3 regions of the Pseudoalteromonas sp. TAB23 genome follow, and region 2 is predicted to be linked to each of the others. Evidence: predicted binding sites of a transcription regulator. Region 2 holds the regulator's gene; each other region holds the start of a gene.

Region 1 (6,886 bases), on a different contig from region 2:
AAAAAATTTTTCAAGATTAAAGCGGCTATATAACGCTATAAACGAAAGAGCGACGGCAACTAAAATTGAAAGGCCAAAGGTCAGTGGGTCATAGCGCAACATTGGGGAAAGCTCCATTGAAGCCATACCGCTGTAATGCATTGTACCAATACCAGCCCCTAGTAAGATGGAGCAAATGCTGAGCACTCTAAAGTTTCCATCACTGTTTACAAGTATTGATACCGCATACTGACATGCTAATAAAGCAGGAAGAAAAGAGAGTAGTGTGATTGTTGGATCGTAGCTTATATTAGTACATAGCGAAAAAGCTAACATACCTATAAAGTGCATACTCCAAATACCAGAAGAAAATACAGTTGCTGCGGTTATATTTGCTAAACGTTGATAACGAGGGAATTTAGTCTCTTTTGCTAAATCAATGAGCTTAGTAGTAAAAAAAGCAGCAAAAATGGCTATTAATACAGACATTGAGACTAGAAGAGGGTCGTATACCCCATTAAGTATTAGGCTTGGATCTTGGTCTGTAATGAAGAAAGCTGATAGCATAACGGCTCGAAATATAATCTTTATTTTACAAGTTTAATCTAATTTACTAATAAATGAACCGTTATTTCTAATCGCGCTATAAAGTGACGAATTTTAAGCAAGTTTATTTATTGTTTTGTTATTGAAGTAAATAAAATGTTTTAACTTTCAATTCAAATAAAATAGACGGCTCAATCTATAGCTTATTATAATAAAGCGGATTAGGAGTTAAGTGCGACTTTATGCTTAAGAGTTTAAAATTGATGGTAATATGGATTATATAAACGGATGCAATATTTAGAGTTTAGGTCGTGTTTGAATATCAATTGAAAAAGAGTACTAGACGCAAAACAGTCGCAATAAAAGTGCATAGTCAAAAGGTAACTGTGTATGCGCCACATTTTGTCGCAAAAAAACACATTGATACTTGGTTATTTGACAAACAAGAGTGGGTTGCAGAACAATTAAAAAAACAATTTTTAATTGAGGACACTAAGCAGTACCCTGTTGAATCTAAAAAAATAAGTGTTTTTTCAGAAACTATTTATTTGAAACTGGACTCAGGCCAAGATTCCAAAGTAACCCCGTATGATGACCACTTACTTATTACAATATCTCCTCGAGTTAAAAACACTAATCAAAAGTATCGACAGCTATTAGAGACTTATTTAAAAGAGCAGCTTATTGCATACATAGAGATGCGTTTAGCGTATTTCTGTACTCAAATGGGTGAAGAGTTGCCAAATGATTTAAAAATAGGTGTTTATAAACGAAAGTGGGGGAGTTGTAATAGCAAGCGAGAACTCACTTTTAATTTACATCTTATAGGTGCTCCTTACCACGCTATAGATTATGTGATTGTTCATGAGCTTGCCCATTTAAAGTATTTAAATCATAGCAAAGCTTTTTGGCAGCGAGTAGAGGCGTTTTTCCCCGATTACAAAACATCATCTAATTGGTTAAAACAAAATGGTATGAGTTTACAGTGGGTGTTTTGATGTTACTGAATATAGGAATATAGGAATATAGGAATATAGGAATATAGGAATATAGGAATATAGGAATATAGGAATATAGGAATATAGGAATATAGGAATAGTAGAGAAGTGGTGGAGGGAGCTGGATTCGAACCAGCGAAGGCTGAGCCGTCAGATTTACAGTCTGATCCCTTTGGCCGCTCGGGAACCCCTCCACACTAATTTTATTGCATTTGGCCCCACTTAACTTAGCGGTAAGAAAAGTGGTGGAGGGAGCTGGATTCGAACCAGCGAAGGCTGAGCCGTCAGATTTACAGTCTGATCCCTTTGGCCGCTCGGGAACCCCTCCAATGCAACGGCGCTGATAATAGCAAATTGCGTATTTAAGTAAAGAAAAAAGCTAAAGAAAATTGAAATAAAGCCGATAAATATCTATCAGTTACCACAATCGGCTAAAGACTATGCAAATAGATGATTTGTTAATCACAGAGAGTCAGTTAAACAGTAGACTCAATAATAGTGTGCATGAAAATCGCCGTGGCGAATTTGCACTATTATTAGCGATGCTGTCACATGACGCACTCGACTTTAGTCAATTTCATTTACCAAAAACTGAAACAGATAATTTAGTTATAGAAGAAGAGGCGTTAAGAAAGCAATTTGGCGCAGGTCCAAAGCAACTTTTAGCCCCTGATGAATATAATATGTTGGTTGGACAATTTAATGCATCATTAATATCTCAAGAAGGAGAGCACTGTGGTATGACAAGTATTAAGTTAAGACAATGCTTAAGCCCTGAACCACTTGCGATTAGAAATGATGATAAGCATATTCCACTTAATATAATAGATAACTGTGAGCTTGCCGTCAGAAGAAGAATTAAAAGCGAACAAACCCAACTAGCTAATCCCCCAATAGATGCAGCTGCTTTTTACGACAGCCTTAATAATGATGCATTACATCAACCACTTCAGCTCATTGCGGTGTGATATATGATTGTAATAATCACCAGTTAATATATGCTTTATAACGGGTCTGCTTTATATATTTGCTAATAATTGATTTAATGAAAAAAAAGCATCCAAAAATTAAATGCAATTGCTATAATGGCGTCAAATGGTATGACATGAAATGCCATTATCATTAAACCAAGGTAATTAGGAACGTAATGAAGAAAACATTCACGCTAAATCACGAGAAAATCAAATACCCTCGTATGGTTGATGCTGCAAAGCACGAAGTGAAAAAATATTTGAAAAGAGAGCGTAATAAAACGCTACCTGAAGATGCTGACTATTGGGCATTTGACTGTAAGTTTGGTAACACAGCTGAAGATGCGCAAGTTGTGCACGTTGCTGAATTAAGTAACCAAATTGGCGAAATTGAAAAGCAAGGTTTGACCTCTTTCTATGTAGAGATTTTAGCTCGACCTGCTCAACGTCAACAGTTAGATTTAGATGATGACGAATAATACTTAACTAAATTAAGTATTCAAAGTTATAAAATGAGCCCAAGTGGCTCATTTTTTGTTTTTATGCAATAAAGATTCACCATAAATCATTTTTATTAGTAACTAATAAGTAGAATTCTTTTTTATTAACATTTGCATAACAAAATGTGATGCTATAGGCTGTTTTTAATTAAAAAACAAAACATTTTTCTATGCCAATAAATTACTCTGACCATCAATTGAAATTAAGTTTAAAGAATTCTAAAGTACTTATAGTTGACGATCAGTTATTAAGCTTAATCGTATTGAAAAAAATATTATCTGAGCATTTTAATGTGACAACAGCTGGAAGTGGTGAAGAAGCAATTGAAATTTGTAATGTAAATGTACCCGATATAGTCCTACTCGATATTAATATGGGTGGAATGAGTGGTATTGATACATGTTTAAAATTAAAAAATAATACTGAAACACAGGATATCCCAGTTATTTTTGTTACATCCTTTGAAAACGAAGAAGAAGAGTGCTGGGAAGCCGGAGCTGTCGATTTCATTAAAAAGCCGATTAAAAAAGAAACATTATTTAGAAGAGTTCGTGCGCATATAACGTTAAAATTACAACATGACTTACTCAATCAAAAAGTATTTCTAGATGATTTAACAAAGGTATTCAATCGTCGTTATTTTGATGCGCATTTTTCTAAAATGGAACGAAGCGCCTTACGAGAAAAAGTCGACTATGCACTATTACTCATCGATATAGATTACTTTAAGCAATACAACGATCTTTATGGTCATGTGCAAGGCGATACGGTTTTAAACCTTGTTGCACAAACTATTACTAATAGTTTGCAAAGGCCAACCGATTTTGTTGCGCGTTACGGCGGCGAAGAGTTTGTAGTTGTTCTACCGCATACAAGCACTGAAGGTGCAATTTGTGTTGCTGATAAAATTAAACAAAATGTGGTCGATTTAGGAATATTACACAGATATTCAGAATATGACTTTGTGACTATTAGTATTGGCGGTGCAACCCTACAACCGTACGTAAATAACAAAAACACCTTGCAGATCGCAGATGAAAAAATGTATGAGTCTAAAATGCAAGGTCGTAACCAAGTGTGTTTTTAAGTTTAGCTAGCTAATAAATCACTTTGCCACTTAAAAACACCTTGTAGGTGATAAATATCAAATAAGATTATTTATTACACGCTATGACATTTTTTGTACTTTTTATTGCTACCACATGGGCAGTCATCATTTCTGCCCACTTTAATATCTTCAACAGGATATATAGTGCCATCTAAATAACGCCATTGAGTGTTTTCTTTAATAAACTGCGATTTTTCGTGAAGCTCACAAAATAAGTTTTGATAAAAATATTGGGCTTTAAATTCTACAGTCCCAGTATCGTCATCATGGCTTGACCCAATTACATCAAGATTTATAAATCGACAGCTGTTAGCAAAATCATTGATTTCTTTAACCGAATTTTCAGCTTGTTTTTCTTTTGCGTAGGTTTGATAAACATATTCTGCATTTTTAATAACATAAGCGCTGAATCGTGAGCGCATAAGTTGTTCAGGAGAGTCAGCTTGCTTAACAGATAAGTGAAGTGGCTCGCAGCAATCGGCATAATTGTGCCCACTGCTGCAAAAACATAATGTGATATTGAGTGAAGTCATAATAATAATACAAAGTCTAAAACATTAGTTTAACAAGCTTATTGGGCGAGTGGTATCTCTGTTGTTTGAGACTTTTTAGTAAAACAGTATAGTTTTGTATTCGTTTTACTTAAATCGAACGATAAATTCGTAAGTAGTTGGTTATTAACTATATCGGTCCAGGTAATTACCGCTGCAAAGTTTCCGTTATGTAATGCAGAATTTAATACATACTCTAAATTTACTAGGTGCTTTTGTCTAATAACAAGTAATTTACTTGTATCAATAGAGCATGAGTCAAGTAAAGCTTTGCTAGGTACATGATCTGGAGCAATTAGTAACGTCCATGCATTAGAGCTATTGTATTGGTGTAATACTTTTAAAAGCTCAAAGGTCGCTGAAATTTCATCTTCAATTTGAATTAAATTTACGCAATCGCTTTGCTCGTCTTGTTGGTAACTTTTAACTGTTCTTACGGTAATAGGCTGTAACATAATTTCACTCACTGGGTTTTTATACAGTATTCATATACAGTAGTTTATACAGTGCTTTCGTGCAAGCCTTTTATGCTATTTATTTGTACAGTTATTCAGCTTTTGATCATTGTTTTTATTTTTTGAATTTATAATTCTTTATTAATCAGCTTGTTATGGAATTATTTTTGAGGAGGTATTCTAAAAATAAATTTTTGAGTAGTGTCTTCATTTTGGGGTTTCATACTGTATAGGATTATCTTTATAACCATATACAGTATTTTTTAACACTGCATACAGTACTTCTGCCATAGCTAGCTTATGTGTTTTCACTCGTGCGAGGGATCATATGAGAAAACTGGAGTTGGTGGATTTGTTCGTACAAACTTGCCGCATAACATTGAGCATCTTTAAATCGCTTAGTTTCGATATGTTTGCGTATATCTGTAACCGCTGCAGTGGCAGGGGCGTACCCTTGGCTACTTGCTAAGCTTAACCAAGCTACAGCATGAAATACACTTTGTGGCACGCCTTCACCTTTCACAAAAAATAAACCTAAATAAAACTGTGCTCTATGGTTTCCCGCCATTGCAGCAAGTCGCATCCATTTTGCAGCCAATGGAGCTTGATTATTTTTTAAATAATATAGGGCTTTATTTAACGTACTTTGCCCATCTTTTTTATTATCAACGGGCACAGAGGTATTTTCGGGTTGAGTAACAAAACCTAAAATATTATCTAGCTGTTGCTCTAAGTCTTGCTCACAAGGTGTTGTTTTAAGCATATTGGTTCATTTATTATTTTAACTACTCTAACAGTTTAGTATATAGCAAGGTAAAATGTCCTGTAAAAGATAATTTTTATGTTAAAATCTCGCCACTTTTTACTATCACAAGTTTATTATGTTCGAAGCCTTATTTAAACTGAGCGAAAATAATTCAACAGTTAAACGCGAATGCGTTGCTGGCCTAACTACCTTTATAACTATGGTATACATTGTATTTGTAAACCCGGCTATGCTTGCAGAGGCTGGGATGGATCAAGGGGCTGCATTTGTAGCGACATGTATAGCAGCTGCGATAGGCTGTTTTATAATGGGTTTATGGGCTAATTATCCATTAGCATTAGCGCCTGGTATGGGGCTAAATGCCTTTTTTACGTATGGTGTCGTATTAGGAATGGGGTATACCTGGCAAGCCGCGTTAGGGGCTGTATTTATGTCGGGTTGTATATTTTTGTTTTTAAGCTTATTTAAAGTCAGAGAGTGGATTATTAATGCCATACCTCTGGTGCTCAAGCGAGCAATCGCAACGGGTATAGGTGCTTTTTTAGCATTAATTGCCCTTAAAAATGCAGGCATTATTGTCTCAAGCCCGGCAACATTAGTGCAGTTGGGCGACATTACTTCTCCAGGACCGTTACTGGCTATATTAAGCTTTTTTGTAATTGCAGCGCTTTTATACCGCGATTTTAAAAGTGGCGTGCTTATTAGTATCTTATTAGTGACTGGCATTGCTTTAAGTTTGGGGCTTGTTGAATATCACGGTGTTATGGCTATGCCACCATCAATAATGCCTACTTTTATGCAGCTAGATTTTGCAGCCGCTTTTGATATATCAATGATGAGTGTTATTTTTGCTTTCTTGTTTGTCGATCTTTTTGATACTTCGGGTACATTAGTTGCGGTAACTCAAAAAGCAGGTTTAGCTGATGAAAAAGGTAACATGCCTCGTTTAGGACGCGCATTAAGTGCTGACAGCTCAGCAACAATTGCAGGTGCGATGCTAGGTACGTCTAC
Region 2 (6,886 bases):
GCCGCTCGCGCGCAAAAAGGACAAGATGTGGAAATAGAGTTCCCGATTTTTCTTGAAGAGACTTTAGTTGATACCGTTAAGCCTGTTGAGTTTATGTTACCGCAGCGAGATAGTAGTGGTCGTGTCTCTGAAATTAAAAAATCACTTAAAGTGAAAATTCCCGCAGGTTCAGTAAATGGCGAACGAATTCGACTAAAAGGGCAAGGCGGATTAGGGTCAGCGAACGGGCAAAATGGCGATTTGTACTTACAAATTAGTTTAGTGCCCCACCCATTATTTGATGTTGAAGGTCATAACCTAAATATAGTCGTCCCTCTTGCACCATGGGAAGCGGCTCTTGGTACAAAAATAAATTTACCTACGTTGGCAGGCAAAATCCAATTAACTATTCCATCTAATAGTCAGTCTGGTCAACGCTTGCGTATTAAAGGTAAGGGATTAATGAGTAAAAAAGCCAAAGGTGATTTATTTGCTGTGCTTAAAATTGTTAATCCAACATCTGTTGATGATACCAGTAAAAAACTTTGGGAAGAATTAGCCGAAAAAGCTCACTTTGATCCCCGTAATAACTGGAGCAAGCCATAATGCAAATTATCGTGACACAAAAAGATGATTTACTTACTAGCAAAGAGCTATGTTTGAGTAGTGATATTAGCGAAGCAATTTTATATGAGCTAGTTGAGCACAATATTGCGGTTCCAATTGAGGGGAAGCATGTTACGCAGTGGCAATTTACGGTATCTGCAGTGACCTTAGTTAAAAAAGCGGCCCGTATTCAACATGACTTTTCGTTAGATTGGTCGGCAATAGCTTTAGTTTTACAATTGCTGGATGAGCGTGATGAGTTGATTTTCGAAAACGAAATGTTAAAGCGACATTTGAGTCGATTTAAACACTTGGAATAAAATCTGCCCTTGGGTACTTCCTAGGGCTTATTTAGTCTTTGGTGAGAGTGCGCTAGTTCTTAAAAACCAATATGACTACTTTGATTTATTCTTACTTTTAATTCGGATAAATCGTTTTAGTCGTATGTTTTGCATAAGTAGTAATATTCCACTTAGGCAAAAAAGTACGCTGGTTGCTGCAAAACTAATAAGCAGCGGATTATTAAAATCCTCTCGCTCATCGTAATCCATAATATGTAACATCCAAAAAAAGTCGAAAATTCGCCATAGTGTGCTGCGAACGGTGATAACTTTGCCGTTATTTTCTGACAAATACAGTGTTGTGTTAAATGTGTCGTCAAATTGTACCTGCCAAACATTGGTTTTATATCCAACTTCTCGCATACCTTGCTTTAGCAGTACAGCGCTTGTCACTTGATCATCAATAAGTAAGTGTGCTTTAGCATTTGCGGTAATTTGTATTTTAGTTGGCGGCTCAAAAGGTCGGCCTGTTATACCGTTAAAGCTTTGCTGTTCATCTTTATTTATTACTGTAATTATAGGTGTGGTTAAAAAGTTCTCAAAAATTATTTGTGTTGGATTAACCACCTGAGATGCAATATCGTCAAGGGAGGCAACATAATCAGCCTGCGTAAATGGGTTATTAAGAGTACGTGTTGCAAGATGCTCCCCATGAACTTTATCAAGAGGGATAGCGCTCATGACTAAACCACCTAATAGCCAAGCTAAAATTTGTAATGCGAGCAAATAACCGAGCCATTTATGTAACTTGCGAGCATACTTAAATATTTTTTTATTCATGTTTTAGTCTTATTATTTTTAGAGGCTAGTTTATTACATTAATGGGATTAGTTACTGCGACATTTTGTCGCAGTTTAAACTATAGCTTACTGTAATCATTTAAAAATAAAAAAGATTACACTTAAATTGCTAACATGACTTATTTGTTAATTGAGCTGAGTGTTTGATATCCAGCTAGCTTTAAACGCTAAAAAATACTTAAAAGCTGCGAAATATCTATATAAAGTGGTTAATAGAGCATAGTTGATTTGGTATAACGGTAAAACTGCGTTAAAGTTTGCAATGAAATTATTAGAGGATAAATACGAAACGATGTCGGAAATTCAATTTTTAAATGTAGATCTTGAGCTTGAATCAAAGCAAGATATTAGTTTGCTAGTGGCAGACTTGAAAAAAGTCGCGACGATTTTACATTATGACAAAGACGAATACCGTCAATTAGCGCGTATTGAAGCAACAGGTGTAGTAAACACGCCTGACAAAGCAATAAACCATATATGTGAGCTTATTGAATCGTGTTCGCGTAACGCGCTAAAACAATGGTTAAGCTGTTCACGTAGAACGTTTGATATTGGTTTTGAATCAGGCACTTCACCTAAGTGCTTTAATCAAGCCTTAGATGCAGATACATTATTGCGTATATCTGCGATTGGTGCGGGTATGGAAATTACAATTTACCCAATCGAAAAGTAACTACCTTCGCTCTACGACTGCTGCGGTCATTTTTGATACGCAGCACAGCTCATTGCGGCTATTTGTAATTTTTATTTCCCACACTGAACTACGTTTGCCAATATGAAACGCTCTTGCCGTTGCTGTTAAAGTGCCGTTGCGAGATGCTTTTAAATGACTTGCGCTAATTTCCTGCCCCACGCAGTAAAATTTTGTAAAATCGACAACAAAGTTAGCTGCATAGCTGGCAACTGTTTCGGCAAGTACAACGTTAGCACCGCCGTGAACCATTCCCATTGGGTTATGATGCTCAGGAATTGCCGGCATAGTGGCTACTAAGTAATCATCACCAATTTCAGTGACTTCTATTCCCATGGTTTTCATTAATGTTCCTTGGCCATCAATGCCTTGTTCTAACTGCTTGCACAGCTCTAAAGTGATGGGCTGGTACCAAATACTCATAATGACTCCTTTGCTTTTTTAATCATTTATAAATCTAGCTTTAGTTATATCCCTAAAATGTACACAAGTGAAATTACTTTGGCTATTTTAAGGCTTAATTTAAATTTGCGATTTTTATTTAACTGTATATACTCACAGTTAAATGTACTGTATGGAAAACCAGTTGTATGCGACCATTAACGAACCGCCAAGCTCAAATACTCGAACTAATTAAAGTTTTTATTAAAGACACTGGTATGCCTCCTACACGTGCTGAAATAGCGCAAACATTAGGTTTTAAAAGTGCCAATGCTGCTGAAGAACATTTAAAAGCACTTGCTAAAAAAGGCGCAATTAAAATGAAACCAGGTGCAAGCCGTGGTATTCAGTTAATTGAAGAAGAAGAGCCAGAGCAATTAGGTTTACCGCTTATAGGGCGTGTTGCTGCTGGTTCACCTATTTTGGCGCAAGAGCACGTTGAAAGTCACTGCAAAATCGATCCATTAATGTTTAAACCGGCTGCAGATTTTTTACTACGCGTTAACGGTATGAGCATGAAAGATATTGGTATTATGGATGGTGATTTACTTGCTGTACATCGTACTCAAACCGCTGAAAACGGGCAAGTTATTGTTGCCCGCCTAGACGAAGACGTAACTGTAAAACGTCTTGAGAAAGCGGGTCGTAAAGTATTACTTCATGCTGAAAACGACGATTTTGAATCTATTGAAGTAGATCTTGAGAATGAGTCTTTTAATATTGAAGGCTTAGCCGTTGGCGTTATAAGAAACGCTGATTGGATGTGACTTTAAAAATAGCTTTTAAACAAGCAGTTTTATAAATGCGTACTAATTAGTACGCATTTTTTGTTTTAAATTCGCACTAAAAATAGGGCATAAATAGCTCACTGACAATTTAAGCTGTAAACTTTTTTGCACTTATATTTTCCCCCTCCGAATACGTTAAACCCCTTTGTTTTGCTCATCTTTTGAACTTACTGTTACCTAGTTGGTTACTGATTTTTTATTAATTACTCAATATCACCTGATTGTTTTTTATACTAAAACTTGCTTGTTGTTCATTTTTTAGCTAATTATTAATGTGCTGAGCTAATAATAACTCACAGCTTTTTAGTTTTGAGAACACACAATATACACAAACCCGTTGTTGGCGCAGCAAAACCAATCAATATTAAATGAGATTGACTAAAAAAATAAAAATAACGAATTGGCGTTTAAGCCGTATGCCTCTTCGCTTTGCATTCGCAATAGCATCAAAGGAGCCGTCACATGGGTAAACTGACCTCTACCTTGTGGCTTATATTATGTGTTTTTTCGCACCCAGTTTTGGCTAACAGCCAATACAATATGCGCAAAGGCGTAACCGATATAAGCAATAATGTATATCAGCTGCACATGACCATATTTATAATATGTTGTGTGATTGGGGTGATAGTGTTCGCAATTATGTTTTGGGCACTTATTCATCACCGTAAATCTAAAGGGGCTGTACCTGCCCAATTTCACGAAAGCACTAAAGTAGAAATACTTTGGACTGCAATCCCGTTTGTTATTTTAATTGCTATGGCAGTACCAGCCACTAAAACCCTAATTGCAATGGAAGATGCCAGCAAAGCTGATCTCACTATTAAAATTACAGGCTCGCAATGGAAATGGCATTATGAATATATGGGTGAAGATGTAGAGTTCTACTCTATTTTATCTACCCCGCAAGATGAAATAGCGAATCTTGCAGATAAAAATCCTAACTACTTACTTGAGGTTGATAAACCTCTCGTACTGCCAATAAATCAAAAAGTACGATTTTTAATGACTTCTGACGATGTTATTCACTCTTGGTGGGTACCTGATTTTGCAGTTAAAAAAGATGCGAATCCCGGCTTTATAAACGAAACATGGACGAACATAAACGAAGAAGGTACTTACCGAGGCCAATGTGCTGAGTTGTGTGGTAAAGATCATGGCTTTATGCCCGTTGTGGTGGTCGCTAAATCTGAGGCTGATTTTAAAACGTGGCTTGCAGATGCAAAGCAAGCTAAACAAAAAGCAGCATTAGCAGATGCCGCATTACTTGATAAAACCCTCCCAAAAGAAGAATTAATGACTTTAGGCGAACAAGTATATATGGCCAATTGTGCTGCATGTCATCAGCCTACTGGCATGGGGTTACCGGGTGTATTTCCTGCACTTAAAGGCAGCCCTATAGTGCTTGGCGATATAAAAGATCACATTGATGTAGTTATCCATGGGCGACCCGGTACGGCAATGCAAGCATTTGCCAAACAGTTATCTATAAAGCAATTAGCAGCGGTTATTACTTATAAACGTAATGCGTGGGGTAATGATACGGGTGATGTTATTCAACCGAGTCAAATACAGGCAGCACTTGATGCCAAAGTGGAGGCGAACTAATGAGTAGCATAGTAGAACAACCTAACGCCAATGAAGCTCATCATGCTCATCACCCAGCTAAAGGTTTTAAACGCTGGCTTTACACAACTAATCATAAAGATATAGGTAGTTTATATTTAATTTTTTCGCTGACCATGTTCTTAATTGGTGGTGGAATGGCCATGGTGATCAGAGCTGAATTATTTCAACCAGGTTTACAGTTGGTCGATCCTCACTTTTTTAATCAAATGACCACAGTGCATGGTTTAATTATGGTGTTTGGTGCGGTTATGCCGGCCTTTACAGGCCTTGCTAACTGGATGATACCACTCATGATTGGCGCGCCAGATATGGCATTGCCAAGAATGAATAACTGGAGCTTTTGGATTTTACCGTTTGCGTTTTTAATCCTATTGGCATCGTTATTTATGCCTGGTGGGGGTCCTGCATTTGGTTGGACTTTTTATGCACCACTGTCTACAACATACAGTAATGATAATACTGCATTGTTTGTATTTGCCGTACATATTATGGGGATTAGCTCAATAATGGGCGCAATCAATGTGATTGTAACTATAGTGAACTTACGTGCTCCCGGCATGACATGGATGAAGTTGCCCTTATTTGTATGGACGTGGTTAATTACTGCCTTTTTATTAATAGCGGTAATGCCAGTGCTTGCAGGGGCTGTCACTATGGTACTTACCGATAAGTATTTTGCGACCAGCTTTTTTGATGCCGCAGGCGGTGGCGACCCGGTGATGTTCCAACACATTTTTTGGTTTTTTGGTCATCCCGAAGTATACATAATGATTCTTCCTGCCTTTGGCATTATATCTACAATAGTACCTACCTTTTCTCGTAAAAAACTTTTTGGCTATGCCTCAATGGTATACGCCACATCCTCCATAGCACTATTGAGCTTTATTGTATGGGCTCATCATATGTTTACCACTGGGATGCCGGTCGCTGGCGAGTTGTTTTTTATGTACGCGACCATGCTTATATCGGTACCTACAGGAGTAAAAGTATTTAATTGGGTTGCCACAATGTGGAAAGGCTCAATAACTTTTGAAGTGCCAATGCTTTTTAGTATTGCGTTTATTGTGCTGTTTACCTTAGGTGGCTTTTCGGGGTTGATGCTGGCAATTACACCTGCTGACTTTCAGTACCACGATACTTATTTTGTAGTGGCGCATTTTCATTATGTATTAGTAACAGGGGCTGTATTTTCGATAATGGCGGGGGCCTATTACTGGCTGCCCAAGTGGACGGGCAATATGTTTAATATCACGCTAGCTAAATGGCATTTTTGGCTATCGCTGGTGAGTGTGAACGTATTGTTTTTTCCTATGCATTTTGTAGGGCTTGCCGGTATGCCGCGTCGAATTCCCGATTATGCACTTCAATTTGCCGACTTTAACGCAATCATAAGTATTGGTGGATTTGCCTTTGGTTTATCGCAATTGTTGTTTGTAGCTGTGGTAATTAAATGCGCGCGTGGCGGTGATAAAGTGCCTGCAAAAGTATGGGAAGGGGCAGAAGGGCTTGAGTGGGAAGTTGACTCTCCAGCGCCATATCATACTTTTTCTACGCCGCCGGTAATTAAGTAATGACACACGCACCGCTACTCAAACGTTTGGTACTTATTTGCAT
Region 3 (6,886 bases), on a different contig from region 2:
AAGGTTGGATATTAATCCCGTTTTTGATACTCGGCGGACTTTGCTACCCACTTTTAACAACACCTATTGAAATCAACTTTGCTAAAAAACACTTAAGCGATGCATTAAAACAATTTAATCAGGGCGCATAGCGCCCTGATTGTTATCTACTGCTATTAAAGTGAAATTTTCCCCTCTAATTTAGCTAATAGTTTTTTACCAATTCCTTTAACTTGCGATAAATCACTGACGCTTTTAAATTCGCCGTTTTCTTCACGATAATCCACAATTGCCTGCGCTTTTTTCTTACCTATACCTGGTAGCTTAGCAAGCATCTCTGCATCAGCATTATTTATACTAATTGTCTCAACTTGAGGCATTTGCTTAGTTACTTCCGATAGTTGTGCATATACGGTAGTTGCAGGTAGTAAGCATAATAAGCTTATTATGAATAAATTTTTTAACGTTTTCATCAAACTTGTCCCTATTCTTCTTTCTTAATTTTGAATGTTGCTCAGGAAAACCAAAAAGTAAGGAACTGAAAAGCTCATCATTTAAAGTGTACCTAAACGCATTATCACTATGATCCGAAATCCTGAAAATGCAGCTGGTACAACAAGTGATTGCTTAACTAAAGTAAAGTTACCGTTTTTTGTCAAATTTAAGACACCTAAAAATTAATACTTCGCGCTTGCAAATTTACGCCCAAACCATTACTGTACATAAAAACAGTAATCTAATGGTTTTTAGAAACCACGGTGCCAAGCAATTTTGCAGGAGAAATCATGGCTGTTGTTGTTAAATATGTTGTAGAACGAAACGGAGTCGAGCGTATGACGTTTACTACCAAAAAAGAAGCTGATGCTTATGACAAGATGCTCGATATAGCAGAATCACTTGAGCTAATGCTAGAAAAGGTAGACGTACCGCTTAGTGAGCAACAAATTGAATCACTTGCTTTAGAAATAGCGAAAAGCAAAGATGACTTTATGACCATATTAAAGGGCGGCAAAGATCCAGTTGTTACCAAAGCGCCAGCAAAAAGTAAAAAGTCAGATAACGTTGCATCAATTGAAGATAACAACGATAAAAAAGCAAGTTAACTCGTAGATTGTCCTCTCCTCGGACGGGACAAACTAAATAAAAAAGGGAGCAACTTAGTTGCTCCCTTTTTTATTATACCAATTCGCTTAATTAAGTGATCTATTTTGAGGGTGGAAAAACGTGTTGATAGCTAGGCAAAAAATTTGATATTTAGTTGTTCTAAATGATAATTTTTTAACGCCGGTAGCAACACGTTTAGCACCGCAAAATGATTAAGTATTATCGCGGATTGGTATTACTTACTACTCATTTTAAAATGAATAGTAATTGCTATTTAAAGCTCTTTTTCTACTTCATCAAATAAAGCAGTGATGTTTTGCTCTGGCTCTTTTGTTACTAAGCTAACAACAACAATTGCGATACTCGCTAAAATAAAGCCAGGTACTATTTCATACATAAAGCTACTTAAACTTTCACCATTAATAGTAAACGGACCATAAATCCAAACAAGCACTGTAAACGCACCTACTAACATACCAGATAAGGCGCCAGCAAAATTCATACGTTTCCAATAAAGGCTAAACAATACAAGTGGTCCAAAAGCAGCACCAAAGCCTGCCCATGCATTACTTACTAGGTCTAAAATAGAGCTATCTCTATCGTACGCTAAATAAATTGCAAACAGGGCAACAAATGCAACGCTAATTCGACCAACAGTAACTAGTTCAAAGTCGCTAGCATCTTTACGTAAAAATGTTTTATATAAATCTTCAGTCAATGAACTTGAGCTTACTAGCAATTGCGATGAGATAGTACTCATGATAGCAGCCAAAATTGCAGCTAGTAAAAAGCCAGCAATAAGTGGGTGGAACAATAACTCAGAAAGAATTAGGAAAATCGTTTCAGGATCTTCAACTATAATATTATTTTCATAAGTATAAGCAGCACCAAATATACCAGTACCAACAGCACCAAGGGCAGCAACAATCATCCATGTCATACCAATACGGCGAGCTTTAGGCATATCCTTAACACTACGTACCGACATAAAACGAACGATGATATGTGGTTGACCAAAATAACCTAAACCCCATGCCATTGCAGAAATAATACCTAATGCAGAGCCTGCTCCAATCCAGTTAAGCATATCTGGATTTACACTATGTAAAGTAGATTCTAGAGGTTGTTCAAGTAAAGAGTATGCAACGGTAGGCACTAGAATCAGCGCGATGAACATAATACAACCTTGCACGAAATCAGTTAAGCTAACCGCTAAAAAGCCACCAAACAAAGTGTATAAAACAACGACACCCGTTGTAATGTATAAACCCACTTCATAACTTAAACCAAATGAGCTTTCAAACAATTTTCCGCCGGCTACAACACCAGATGACGTGTAAAGAGTAAAGAAGACTATAATAACAACAGCAGATACAACACGTAATAAGTTTGACTTATCATTGAAGCGATTTGAGAAGTAATCTGGGATTGTTATAGAGTCATTTGCTTTTTCAGTGTACACACGTAATCTAGGTGCAACTAACAGGTAATTTAACCAAGCACCAATCACCAAACCAATTGCTATCCATGTACTACTAAAACCAGTAACAAACATCGCACCAGGTAGGCCCATTAAAATCCAGCCACTCATGTCAGATGCACCTGCAGATAGTGCAGCAACACTTGGTGATAGATTTCGTCCACCTAACATGTAACCTGATACATCGCCAGTAGATTGCTTATATGCATATAGTCCGATACCTAACATTACAACAAAATATAATGCTAGTGAAATAATCATTCCTGTTTCCAAATTAGCCTCCGCATAATTATTAATAACAGGCTCTTGATCCGAATATTGACTCTTAAAATATTATAATAAAGACACTATTAGGATAAAAACCATTCTCGCTGACTATATCATGCCTAACAATAAAATCTCCAACTTGTTGCTTCCAGCTGATACAAAAATACTCATGTTGAATAATTTTAAAGCGAATTGGTAAAATATAATAAATTAAATAGAAGAAACACCTTAATTTATAATGATAATTTATTAATCATGCAAATATACGTAATGCTATTTTGAATCTTTTGCCATATATTATTACAATACCCAATTACATCACTCTTACGGAACTGTTTATGTATTTTTACGCTGCACGTCAACCGATTTTAGATAGAGATAAAAAACTTATCGGTTATGAGCTTTTATTTCGTGATGGCGTTGATAACGTATTTCCCGATATAGATGGTGACGAAGCAACAACACGACTTATAGAGGGTAGCCAGTTTAATTTTGGTTTAGAAGATTTAACTGACAATAAACCTGCCTATATAAACTTCACCCTAGAAACACTATCAAAGGGTTACCCTACTCTACTAGGTAAAGACACTATAGTTGTAGAAATACTTGAAACTATCCAGCCTGGTAAGCGTTTATTAGCTATTGTTAAAGATTTAAAAGATAAAGGTTACACTATTGCTCTTGATGACTATATTCATCAACCTGTATGGCGTCATTTTTACCCATTTATTGATATTATTAAAATAGACTTTTTAGCATCCGATATAGATACAATAAAAACGGTTCTAAACGATTTAAAACCGCACTCACATATTAAGTTACTTGCCGAAAAAGTAGAAACCTATGAAATTTACCAACAAGCTTTAGAGCTTGGGTTTGATTATTTCCAAGGATTTTTCTTCTCAAAACCTGAAATGGTACAAAGTAAGGCTCTACCACCATCAGAAATGGCATTAGCTGAATTACTTTACGAAACATCAAGTGTTGATATGGATCTTAAGAAAATCACTGATGTGTTTGAACGTGATGTAAACCTATCTTATAAATTACTTAGGTATTCAAATTCTGCCGCATTTGCAAGACGTGCAGAAATAAGTACCATTAAGCAAGCCCTTATAGTGCTTGGCGCCAATGAAATTAAAAAGCTATTGTCACTACTGTTTGCAGCACAAGTATCAGCAGATAAACCTGTAGAGCTAATTAGGCTATCGCTTACGCGCGCTCGATTTGCTGAATTACTCGCTATATCCCATGGGCAGTTTAAAGATACTGGCATGGCATTTTTAACCGGTATGATGTCACTAATGGATGCTATTTTGGATGAGAGTATGGAAAGCGTCATGAAAAAGCTTCCACTTTCTAATGACATAAAAGCAGCGCTATTAAACGATGAAGGCTTGCTAGCAAAATATTTAAACTTAGTTAAATACTACGAACAAGCAAACTGGTCAGCTGCAAACGAGCTAACGAAAGAGCTAAATCTAGGTGAAAAAGTTCCCGATGCTTATCATGAAGCGCTAGCTTGGGTTAATGAACAAATGCAGTTAGTAGTGAACGAAAAATAAATATATAAACAGCAAATAAAAACGCCAGCATTTAGCTGGCGTTTTTGTGAGTGGCTTTTCAATTATAAACTTTCTAAAAAGTCTTCATCAAAATCAGCTGGCTCTTCTTTTATAGGTGGGTTGCCATCGTACAGCTCATAAATTTGACGCTGAAAGTAGATATCTTTTACAAATAAGTACGGATCAAGTGAATCATTTAATAGCCCTTCTTGTGGGATTAATGATGCACGCGCCTCAACTGCTTTTAAAACAAACACTAGAATAGTTTGTGGAGTCGTTAGCGCAACTTCGGGTAATACAAAGTTGTCGACTACATCACCGGTCAGGTTACGTGCTGTTGTAGGACCCATGCCAGGTAGCATTAAATAAGCGCCATCACCCACGCCCCATACACCTAACGTTTGTCCAAAGTCTTCATCTACAATTTCAAGACCAAGTGAACTGGCAACATCAAAAATACCAAAAATACCAACCGTAGAGTTAACTAAAAAACGCGCTAAGCTCACACTTGCATTACCCGGCTTACCTTGCAAACCCGCATTAATCATATCGACAGGTGCTGTAATATTACCTGTGAAATTAACAATACCATTTCTTACCGGTACAGGCGTTACTTCAACATAACCTACAGCAACTGGGCGCAATAAATAAGCATCCAGTACATCCATATTAAAGTCGTATAACGGACGATTAATACTTTGCAGCGGATCTCTGTCATCTACTTTGCTTTGTGGTACTTGAGCACACCCGGCTAGTATCAATAAACATAAAAAAGTAAAACTGTGTTTTAACATCTAACGTCCTTAAGGTATTAATGTATCAATTTGAAGTTGGTAGTCACTTACACTTTCACGCTTTAACGACTCTGAATGACCTTCTAGCTCACCAGAACTTGGCATAACCGAGTCATCTATAGAAATACGCGCCGAAATAATAATATTTTCTGCACTAGATAAGTTAAGCCCTGCAACCATTGCACTACTATCACTCAACTCAACTGTAATTGGAAATGAATAATTAGCGAGTTTAACAGCAGCTAATGGCATTGGCGAACCACTTACTGCTTTTGCAAATATAAACAAGATACCGTCTTTTGGCTGTTTATCTATAAGCTCTTTTGCAATGTCGACTGTAACTGCAATAGCACCTGTTGTAGTAGTAACTGGCATAACAGAGCCTTCCGTTTGCATTTGCTTCTCTATATCAGCGATACGCTCAGAGATCATGCTATAACGAGAATCATTTTTTTCCATACTCGCAAGTAAAACTTCAAATGCAGCTTTGGCTTGAGGCCAATCTTTACGCTCATAAGCAATGAGTGCTAATAAGGAAATTGCATCTAAATTGGTAGGCTCAACTTTTAGTACTTTTGAGAGCATACCTGCCGCACGAGTCATATTAGCTTCGCTGCCTTCTAGTAATAAAACTTGGCTATAACTAATAAGTACCTGCATATTATCAGGATTCATACGAAGTGCTTTATCAAATGACTGCTGCGCCATGTCAAATTCATTAAGCGACATAGCAACTCGTCCAAGTAGCATCCAAGCGACTTCGTCATCACCTGAGCGGCTAAGCTTTGTACGAAGTGCCAATGCAAAAGCCTGCAGCTCATTTTGGCTAAGCGGCTCACCTTTTTGCATTACAGCACGCTCGCCGTAATCAGCTAAATTATCCATTGCATCATGCCAAGCCGAAATTTGCTGCTGACTCCCCGTTAAACCATAAAAAACACCTGTTAGAGCAAGAACAAATGCGCCACCAGTTAAAGCAAAAATACGATTATTACCTTTGCTGTTTAGTGATTTTTCTGGTGATAACTCATTCAATAAACGGCGTTTTAATTCAATAATTGATTCTGCATGATTTACGGTATCAATACGCTGATTATCTAAATCGGTTTGTAAATCAACTAAACGCTGCTCATAAATGCTAATTAGCTCAGCATTGGCGTTATGAGTAATTGTTTGAACGCGCTCTTTTTTTAAAAAAGGCAACATCACAAACCCAAGAGCAACCAGTGTGAGTAAAGCAAAACACGCCCACATTAAAATCATTTAACTTTGCTCCTGACGTTTATTTTGTTCAATTAGCTTAGCTAACAGCATTTCGTCGTCACTGCTCCACGTTTGTTTTACTGATGCTTTTCGCTGGCGAATAACAATAAAACCAAAGCCGACTATGACAATTAATACAGGTAATACCCAAAGTACTAAAGTCGCTGGTGTAACTGGTGGGTCGTAATGAACAAAATAGCCAAAGCGGTCAATCATGTAATCAATCACTTCGTCTTTGCTCTTACCTTCTTTAACCAATACAAGCACTTTATCGCGCAAGTCTTTAGCAACAACAGCGTCAGAGTCCGCAATGTTTTGATTTTGACACTTAGGACAGCGCAGCTCTTTAGTTAGCTCTTCAAACAATATCGCTTGTTTGTTGTTATCAAATTGATAGCGATCTTGCTCTGCAAGCGCACCCATGCTTACAAAAA

What was found. The regulator LexA, encoded in region 2, represses DNA repair genes until DNA is damaged. The targets are predictions, from matches to a motif close to TACTGTATNNNNATACAGTA.
Region 1: L654_RS0124860 (SulA-like leucine-rich domain-containing protein) is a predicted target of LexA. The motif match lies at 5,132-5,151, and genes of this name have one in related genera.
Region 3: L654_RS0112355 (YebG family protein) is a predicted target of LexA. The motif match lies at 694-713, and genes of this name have one in related genera.

Annotation. Positions count from the first base shown of each region.
Region 1 is NZ_AUTP01000366.1:9,116-16,001, forward strand. It holds gene L654_RS0124820 (MHYT domain-containing protein) at 1-546, opposite strand, end outside; gene L654_RS0124825 (SprT family zinc-dependent metalloprotease) at 852-1,523, shown strand; tRNA gene L654_RS0124830 (tRNA-Tyr) at 1,633-1,717, opposite strand; tRNA gene L654_RS0124835 (tRNA-Tyr) at 1,767-1,851, opposite strand; gene L654_RS0124840 (VC2046/SO_2500 family protein) at 1,964-2,491, shown strand; gene L654_RS0124845 (DUF6172 family protein) at 2,671-2,973, shown strand; gene L654_RS0124850 (diguanylate cyclase) at 3,165-4,082, shown strand; gene L654_RS0124855 (YchJ family protein) at 4,157-4,636, opposite strand; gene L654_RS0124860 (SulA-like leucine-rich domain-containing protein) at 4,675-5,109, opposite strand; gene L654_RS0124865 (SEL1-like repeat protein) at 5,408-5,872, opposite strand; gene L654_RS0124870 (NCS2 family permease) at 5,991-6,886, shown strand, end outside.
Region 2 is NZ_AUTP01000292.1:19,640-26,525, reverse strand. It holds gene L654_RS0118245 (DnaJ C-terminal domain-containing protein) at 1-585, shown strand, start outside; gene L654_RS0118240 (chaperone modulator CbpM) at 585-905, shown strand; gene L654_RS0118235 (membrane protein) at 981-1,706, opposite strand; gene L654_RS0118230 (hypothetical protein) at 2,019-2,399, shown strand; gene L654_RS0118225 (PaaI family thioesterase) at 2,400-2,840, opposite strand; gene lexA (transcriptional repressor LexA) at 3,008-3,625, shown strand; gene coxB (cytochrome c oxidase subunit II) at 4,109-5,251, shown strand; gene ctaD (cytochrome c oxidase subunit I) at 5,251-6,843, shown strand; gene L654_RS0118205 (cytochrome c oxidase assembly protein) at 6,843-6,886, shown strand, end outside.
Region 3 is NZ_AUTP01000220.1:22,089-28,974, forward strand. It holds gene L654_RS0112345 (DUF6170 family protein) at 1-131, shown strand, start outside; gene L654_RS0112350 (helix-hairpin-helix domain-containing protein) at 156-452, opposite strand; gene L654_RS0112355 (YebG family protein) at 765-1,082, shown strand; gene putP (sodium/proline symporter PutP) at 1,358-2,836, opposite strand; gene L654_RS0112365 (HDOD domain-containing protein) at 3,169-4,395, shown strand; gene L654_RS0112370 (VacJ family lipoprotein) at 4,458-5,189, opposite strand; gene ccmI (c-type cytochrome biogenesis protein CcmI) at 5,199-6,452, opposite strand; gene L654_RS0112380 (cytochrome c-type biogenesis protein) at 6,453-6,886, opposite strand, start outside.